DNA from 2 places in the Methylocystis echinoides genome. Region 1 is predicted to be linked to the other one. Evidence: predicted binding sites of a transcription regulator. Region 1 holds the regulator's gene; the other holds the start of a gene.

Region 1 (3,750 bases):
GCGTCGGACTGGGACCATCCGATGGAAATCAAGACCGTGCTGCCGGCGCGCGAAGATAGTTACGAATACGCGTTTCGCAGGAGCGGACTCCAACGATCGCTCACCAATTGGCGCGAGCCGCGCAAACGCTCTCTCGCGGAGGTCTTGAGCGAACCTATGCTAGAGCGCGCGATCGGCGTCGTCTACCGTCCGGATACGGAGTTCCTCAGCCATTACTTCGAGGCTGTTCTGGCAGAACAGTTCGACGCCTATGTCTGGTTCGAAGAGACGCAGGCCGTGACGCCGCTGCCGGGCGGTCGACCCCATGAAGCGCCCGATACTTATCCTTTTGGCCTATGACCTACTGGAAAGGGACGGAGCGGGCGGCGCTCTCAGCCATGGTTGGAAGTCTAGAAGATAGAATGCGCTCGCGCGGCGAAGAGCACCCAGAGCAAGATGAAAAGCGCGAGCAGCATGAAGGCGATTTCGGTGACGCGCAGCGACAGCAGATATTTGTCGCGGCGCTCGGAAATCTCCGTCAGCATCGCGTTCTCGAATTCTTCGGCCGATTGCATATAGATGAGCCGCGCCGGGCCGATGGACTTGAGGCAACGCAAATCGGCCCATGCGGCGAAGCCGAACACGCCCATAAAGGCAAAAACGCCCGCGCGAATGACATGCGCGTAAGGTGCGCCGCCGTCGACGAGCCCCAGCGAAAAGGTGAGCGCGGCAAGCACGACGGAGATGAATTGCAGGAGAGCGGCGCTTTTCGAGTCGAGCGTCGCCATGTCGTGCAAGACGCTGTCGCTGATCGTCTGAGCACTGCCGCTCGACGCAATCCGGATCTTGTGAAAGGCGCGCTCGTCGTCGCGACTGTCACGATAGGGCCGGGGAATATTCATGCTTTCATGCTGCAGACTGGCGCGCGCGATCGAGGCGTCGTCGCGCGCCAGGCGGCGGCTCAGTCAGCGCCCTGGCCGTCGCCGAGGCTGGCGGCGACGGGAAGCTGCGTGCGGATCGCGGTGACGATGCGCTGAATGGAGGCGTTGGCCTCATCGGCGCGCTTTTCTGCGGACGCCGCGCGCTGCTCCATCGCCGCAAGATCGGCTTCCCTGGACGCCAGCAGCGATTGCAGCATCTCGAGATCCTTGTGCGCCTGCATGGCGCTCGCGGTAAGTTCGTTGATCTCCGCCTCGGCCTGGCGCAACCCCGCCTCGGCGCGCTCGGCGCGCGCGACCGTGCGCTCCAATTTCTCCATCACCGTATTGGCGGCGTTATGCGCGCGCGCGACCGCCTGAGCGGATTGCTCCTCGAGCTTGCGGATCGCCTCGGCCGCTTCGGAAACGAGCGCAAGCGCCGCGTCGGCCTCGTCGCCGCCGTGCAATGACTGGCGGAGAGCCAAATCGACCGGACGCAGGTTTTTCGAGTTTTGATCGCCTCTCGGAATGATTTCGTCGACGACCTGATCGAGATCCAGCGAGTCCATTTATGCCTCCGCGATACGCTAACGGATGGGTGTAGCGCTCCTCGACGCCTTATTGAAGAAGATTGCGGCAAAATCTCAACATGTAAATAAGCTCAGCTCAAGTCAAAAATGCTGAAGACGGCGCTTGTTAGCTCCTTCTTTCAGAAGGTTGCGCGCAATTTCGACCCGTCACAGGGGCGCCGGATATCGCTCCTTATTGTGACGCAAATAACATAAGCTTCACAGTAAAATCTTATTAACGCCTCGAATCGTAGCGGCAAATGATCGCGACGCGGCTGGCGGCGCGGCGGTTATGCGGTCTTGAGCTTGGCTTTTAAGGCGACGCGTCAGGCGCCGCCCACCACGCGGGCGACGATCTTCGCCGTGTAATCCACCATCGGCACGATGCGCGCATAATTGAGTCGCGTCGGCCCGATCACGCCGAGGGCGCCGATGATGCGACGCTCGCTGTCGCGAAGCGGCGCCGCCACCAGAGAAGAGCCCGACAAGGAGAAGAGTTTGTTCTCGGAGCCGATGAAGATGCGAACGCCTTCGCCCTGTTCGGCGCGCTCCAGAAGGTCGATCACGCCCGTCTTGGTTTCGAGATCGGCGAAGAGGAGGCGCACGCGTTCGAGATCGGCGGCGGCGGTGAGATCCTCGAGGAGATGCGCCTGTCCGCGCACAATCAACTGGCGGCTTTCGCCGGATGCGCCGGCCCAGCTCGCAAGCCCCGCCTCGACGAGCCGGGCCGTCAATTCGTCGAGCTCAGTCTGTGCGGCGCGGCGCGACGCCTCTATGCCTTCGCGCGCCTCGGCCAGCGTGCGCCCGGTGATGCGGGCGTTGAGATAATTGGCGGCCTCCACGAGAGCCGACGCCGGAAGGTCCCGCGACACCGGAATGACGCGGTTTTCCACCGTGCCGTCGTCGGCCACGAGAATTGCGAGCGCCCGCTCCGGCTCGAGCCTGACGAAATCGATCTGCTTGAGGCGCACATTCTCCTTGGTGGCGGCGACGACGCCGGCGACCCGGGTAAGGCCCGAAAGCAGGCTCGTCGCCTCCGCCAGCACGCCCTCGAAATCACGATCCTTGGAGGCGGCCTCGACACCGGCCTGGATGCGGACCCGCTCGGCGTCGGCGAGGTCGCCGATCTGGAGCATGGAATCGACGAAAAAGCGAAGCCCGAGCTCGGTTGGAAGACGGCCGGCGCTGGTGTGCGGCGCATAGATCAGGCCCAGCTCCTCGAGGTCCTGCATGACGTTGCGGACAGAGGCGGGCGAGAGGGTCATCGGCAGCAGACGCGACAATTGCCGGGAGCCGACGGGCTCGCCGGTCGCGAGATAGCTGTCGACGAGCTGTCTGAAAATCTCGCGCGAGCGCTCGGTGAGCAACGCCAGATTGGCCGCGGGCGGGATGATCGGCGACTGTCGGATCATGAGCAGAAGAATAACGCATCGGCGCGCGGCGTCGAGACCGGGAAAAGCGCAATAAAAAAGCCCGGCGGCGAGCCGGGCTTTCGATTTTCTGCGGCGATCTGAGCCTTACAGCCCCAGGTTGGGCATGCCGATCAGAGCGCCGAAGTTCTTGATGTTGTAATTGATGCCGATGCGGGCGATATGCGTGTCGAAGCCCGAGCCGACGAAGGTGCGATAGGCCTGCGGGCCGAAGCTCGAGCCGAAGTTGCCCTGGAGGCTCGTATAGAGATATTCGGCCTTCACGCTGATATTGTTGAGAACGGCGTATTCGAGACCCGCGCCCACCGTCCAGCCGGCCTGCCAATGGCTGACCGAGGTCGGGAAGGGAATGCCCGCGAAGCTGTAAACGCCAGTGGTGTGCAACTGGCCATAGGCGAGGCCGCCCGTGATATAGGGCAGCAGACGGCCGAAGGCGTAGCCGAAACGCAGGCGCTCGGCGCCGAACCAGCGCAGATTGCTGCGCAGCGTGTCGCCCCATACGCCGCCGTTATTGGAGTTCACGTCCGCGTAGTTGAACTCCGACTCGTAGCCCACAACCACATTGTTGGGGAGCTGCCAGGTCGAACCGCTCTGGAAGCCGACGAGATAGCCGCTCGTGTCATAGGACGACTGAACGTTCGTCCATCCGGCGATGCCGCCGAAGCCAAGCGCGGAGATATTGGAATTGTAGCCGGCGGAGCCGCCGCCCCAGGCGCCGCTCACGCCGAAGTGGTAGCCCGTCCAATCGAACACCGCCGGCGGCGGGGGCGGCGGGGGAGCCTTGTAGCTGGGCAGATCCGCGGCGACAGCGGCGCCGACGGCGACAAGCGACGCGATCGCGCCAAAAACCGTAGC
Region 2 (3,750 bases), 700 kb from region 1:
CCGGTCTGCTGGTCGGAGTTGCCGACCTTGACGCCGTCGAGCGCCTTGATGGCGCGCAGCAGCGCGACGCCGCCGCCGGGCGAGACGCCTTCTTCAACGGCCGCGCGGGTGGCGTTGAGAGCGTCGTCGACGCGGTCCTTCTTTTCCTTCACCTCGACTTCGGTCGCGCCGCCGACGCGGATCACCGCGACGCCGCCCGCGAGCTTGGCGAGACGCTCCTGGAGCTTCTCACGGTCGTAGTCGGACGTCGTCTCCTCGATCTGGCCCTTGATCTGGGAGATGCGGGCCTCGATGTCCTTCTTGTCGCCGGCGCCGTCGATGATCGTGGTGTTCTCCTTCTCGATGCGCACGCGCTTGGCGCGGCCGAGCATGGGGAGCGTCACGTTCTCGAGCTTGATGCCGAGGTCCTCGGCGATCATCTGGCCGCCGGTGAGGATGGCGATGTCTTCGAGCATGGCCTTGCGGCGGTCGCCGAAGCCCGGCGCCTTCACGGCCGCGATCTTCAGGCCGCCGCGCAGCTTGTTGACGACGAGGGTGGCGAGCGCCTCGCCCTCGATGTCCTCGGCGACGATGACGAGCGGCTTGCCGGTCTGGACGACGGCCTCGAGGATCGGCAGCAGCGGCTGCAGCGTCGACAGCTTCTTCTCGTGGATGAGAAGATACGCGTCGTCGAGCTCGGCGATCATCTTCTCGGCGTTGGTGATGAAGTAGGGCGACAGATAGCCGCGATCGAACTGCATGCCCTCGACGATGTCGGTCTCGGTCTCGAGGCTCTTGGCCTCCTCGACCGTGATCACGCCCTCATTGCCGACCTTCTGCATCGCCTTGGCGATCTCTTCGCCGATGAAGGTGTCGCCATTCGCCGAGATGGTGCCGACCTGGGCGATCTCGTCGTTGGAGGTGACCTTCTTCGAATGCGCCTTGAGGTCGGCGACGATGGCGTCGACGGCGAGATCGACGCCGCGCTTCAGATCCATCGGATTGAGGCCGGCGGCCACGGCCTTGGCGCCTTCGCGGGCGATCGCGGCGGCGAGAACGGTGGCGGTGGTGGTGCCGTCGCCGGCCAGGTCATTCTGCTTGGAGGCGACTTCGCGGACGAGCTGGGCGCCGAGGTTCTCGAACTTGTCGGAAAGCTCGATCTCCTTGGCGACGGTCACGCCGTCCTTGGTGATGCGGGGCGCGCCGAAGCTCTTCTCGATCACGACGTTGCGGCCCTTGGGGCCCAGCGTGACCTTGACGGCGTTGGCGAGGATGTCGACGCCGCGCAGAATGCGGTCGCGCGCGTCGGTGGAGAAACGGACGTCTTTGGCAGCCATGTGAAACTCCTGGAATGGGTTGAGGGAAGCGTTTGAGGGTCGGGTCGAGTTAGTCGACGATGCCCAGGATGTCGCTTTCCTTCATGATCAACAGATCTTCGCCGTCGATCTTGACCTCGGTGCCGGACCACTTGCCGAACAGGACGCGGTCGCCGGCCTTCACGTCGAGGGGGGTGAGCTTGCCGCTCTCGTCGCGGCCGCCGGGACCCACCGCGATCACCTTGCCCTCTTGGGGCTTTTCCTTGGCGGTGTCGGGGATGATGATGCCGCCCTTGGTCTTTTCCTCGCCTTCGAGACGCTTGACCACGACCCGGTCGTGCAGGGGACGAAACGCCATTGTTAAGTCTTCCTTTTTTGCGCGCCGGACGAAAATGCCGCCCGCCGCAAGCCATAAGCGAAATTGTTGGCACTCTCTTACGACGAGTGCCAACAGCGGCTCGGAAATATGTCGGGCGGCCGGCGATGTCAAGGTTTGTCGCGTCGCCGCTAGCCGCGCCGGAGCGGGTCCATTAAAATGGCTCGCCGTCGCCTCAGTCAGAGAACGAGTCGTTGCCGTCCTTATCCGCCTCCCCCCGCGCGCTCGGCCTCGCCGCCGTTTGCGCCGCCGCTCTGCTCGATCAGGCCCATAAGTTCTGGATGCTCCATGTCTTCGGCATCGAGGGCCGCCAGCCGGTGACGGTCGCGCCCTTTCTCGATTTGGTGCTGTCCTGGAACTACGGTGTCTCCTATTCGCTTTTTCCCGCCCATGAGGGCGCAGGCCGGGCGCTGCTCCTTTCGGGGCAGGCGATGATCGTCGCGTTTCTGTTGTCGTGGATGTGGCGCGCGCAGAGCCGCCTCACCGCAATCGCGCTCGGTCTTGTCGTCGGCGGCGCCGTGGGAAACGCGCTCGACCGGATCGCGCGCGGCGCCGTGGCGGATTTCTTCTATCTGCATACGACCCTGCCGGTCGGGCCGCTGGCCAATTACGTCTTCAACGTCGCCGACGTCGCGATCACCGCGGGCGTGGCGCTGCTGCTGTTCGAGACCCTGTTTCCGCCGCCGCCGCCGGCCGAAAGCGCGGCCTGAAGCTTTCGCCACTAAATCGCCACCAAAGGACGCGCATGTTGGGCCTTTGACGCCGCCCGGCGAGGGCGCGCCCATGTTTTCGTTTTGCCAAGGAGTTCAAATGATGAAGCTCGCTCGGTTCCCGCGCCGCGCTGCTTTCGCCCTGGCGGGCCTCGTCGCGGTCTGCGGCGGGGCGGCGCATGCCGCCGACGACAAATCCACCGTTGGCGCGGTCATGGAGCTTTTCGGCTATTCATCCGACCCCTCCGCCGCGTCGATTGATTACCGCGAGCGGCCGAAGCTCGTGCTGCCGCCGAAGATCGGCGAATTGCCGGCGCCGCGCGACCGGGCGGATCGCCCCGAGGGTTGGCCCACCGACACGACGACCAACCGGAACCGGTCCACGGATCGCTACGCGCGCGTGCCGAACGCCCCGCCGCCGGAGAAGAAGCCCGGTCTTCTCGAACGCGTCCGCGGCCCGCGGCCCGACGCGGCGCCCGGCACGGACGACGAGCCCGGCTTCTTCCAGCGCGTATTGTTGAACAAGCGCGCCGACGTCGCCCTTTCTTCCGAAGAGCCGAGCCGCCGCATGCTGACGGAACCCCCGACGGGCTATCGCCGGCCTTCCATGGACCTCAGCAAGGTTCCGGATTCCGAGGCCAAGAAATCGAGCTGGTGGAACCCGCTCGGCTATCTCGGCAACAAGGACGACAAAGACCCGGTGGCGCAGCCGGGCGCGGCGACGCCTGCTCAGCAGGCCAAGCCGTCGAGCGGCGGGTCGGAATCCTGGTTCCGCTGGCCACGTTTCGTCCAGAAGGACCCCGACAAGGATTGAGTTTCGGCGGCGCGGATTTGGGCCTATATAGAGACGAAGTTTATCGTTTCGGGCGGCCGGGGCGCCGCTAGAAAGGCTCGTCGATGTCGTCTTCACCTTTGCCGCCGACCGTCTCGCTCACCCCGGGCGCGGCCGGCGGCTCGGCGCATGCCGGCGCGGAAATTTCGCACTTCAAGCTCGACAACGGTCTCGAGGTCGTGGTCATCCCCGACAACCGCACGCCCGTCGTCACCCATATGATCTGGTACAAGAACGGCTCCGCCGACGATCCGATCGGCAAATCGGGCATCGCGCATTTCCTCGAACATCTGATGTTCAAGGGCACCAAGAACCATCCGCAGGGCGAATTCTCCAATCTCGTGGCCGAGCTCGGCGGCCAGGAGAACGCCTTCACGAGCTACGATTACACGGCCTATTTCCAGCGGATCGGCAAGGAGCACCTCGGCACGCTGATGCAGTTCGAGGCGGATCGCATGATCAACCTCGTGTTGACCGACGAGGTCGTCACGCCGGAGCGCGACGTGGTGCTGGAGGAGCGCCGCATGCGCACCGACA

What was found. Region 1 encodes HrcA, which represses chaperone genes, less so after heat shock. Its sites were predicted from a motif close to GTTAGCACTCNCNNNNNGNGAGTGCTAAC; they were not measured.
Region 2: the regulator HrcA is predicted to act here: its motif matches at 1,719-1,747, upstream of groES (co-chaperone GroES).

Annotation. Positions count from the first base shown of each region.
Region 1 covers NZ_CP156084.1:619,073-622,822, forward strand. The annotation lists gene RVU70_RS02945 (erythromycin esterase family protein) at 1-339, shown strand, start outside; gene RVU70_RS02950 (hypothetical protein) at 390-881, opposite strand; gene RVU70_RS02955 (ABC transporter permease) at 941-1,465, opposite strand; gene hrcA (heat-inducible transcriptional repressor HrcA) at 1,792-2,877, opposite strand; gene RVU70_RS02965 (outer membrane beta-barrel protein) at 2,983-3,750, opposite strand, start outside.
Region 2 covers NZ_CP156084.1:1,321,303-1,325,052, reverse strand. The annotation lists gene groL (chaperonin GroEL) at 1-1,316, opposite strand, end outside; gene groES (co-chaperone GroES) at 1,366-1,653, opposite strand; gene lspA (signal peptidase II) at 1,866-2,381, shown strand; gene RVU70_RS06365 (hypothetical protein) at 2,482-3,195, shown strand; gene RVU70_RS06360 (pitrilysin family protein) at 3,279-3,750, shown strand, end outside.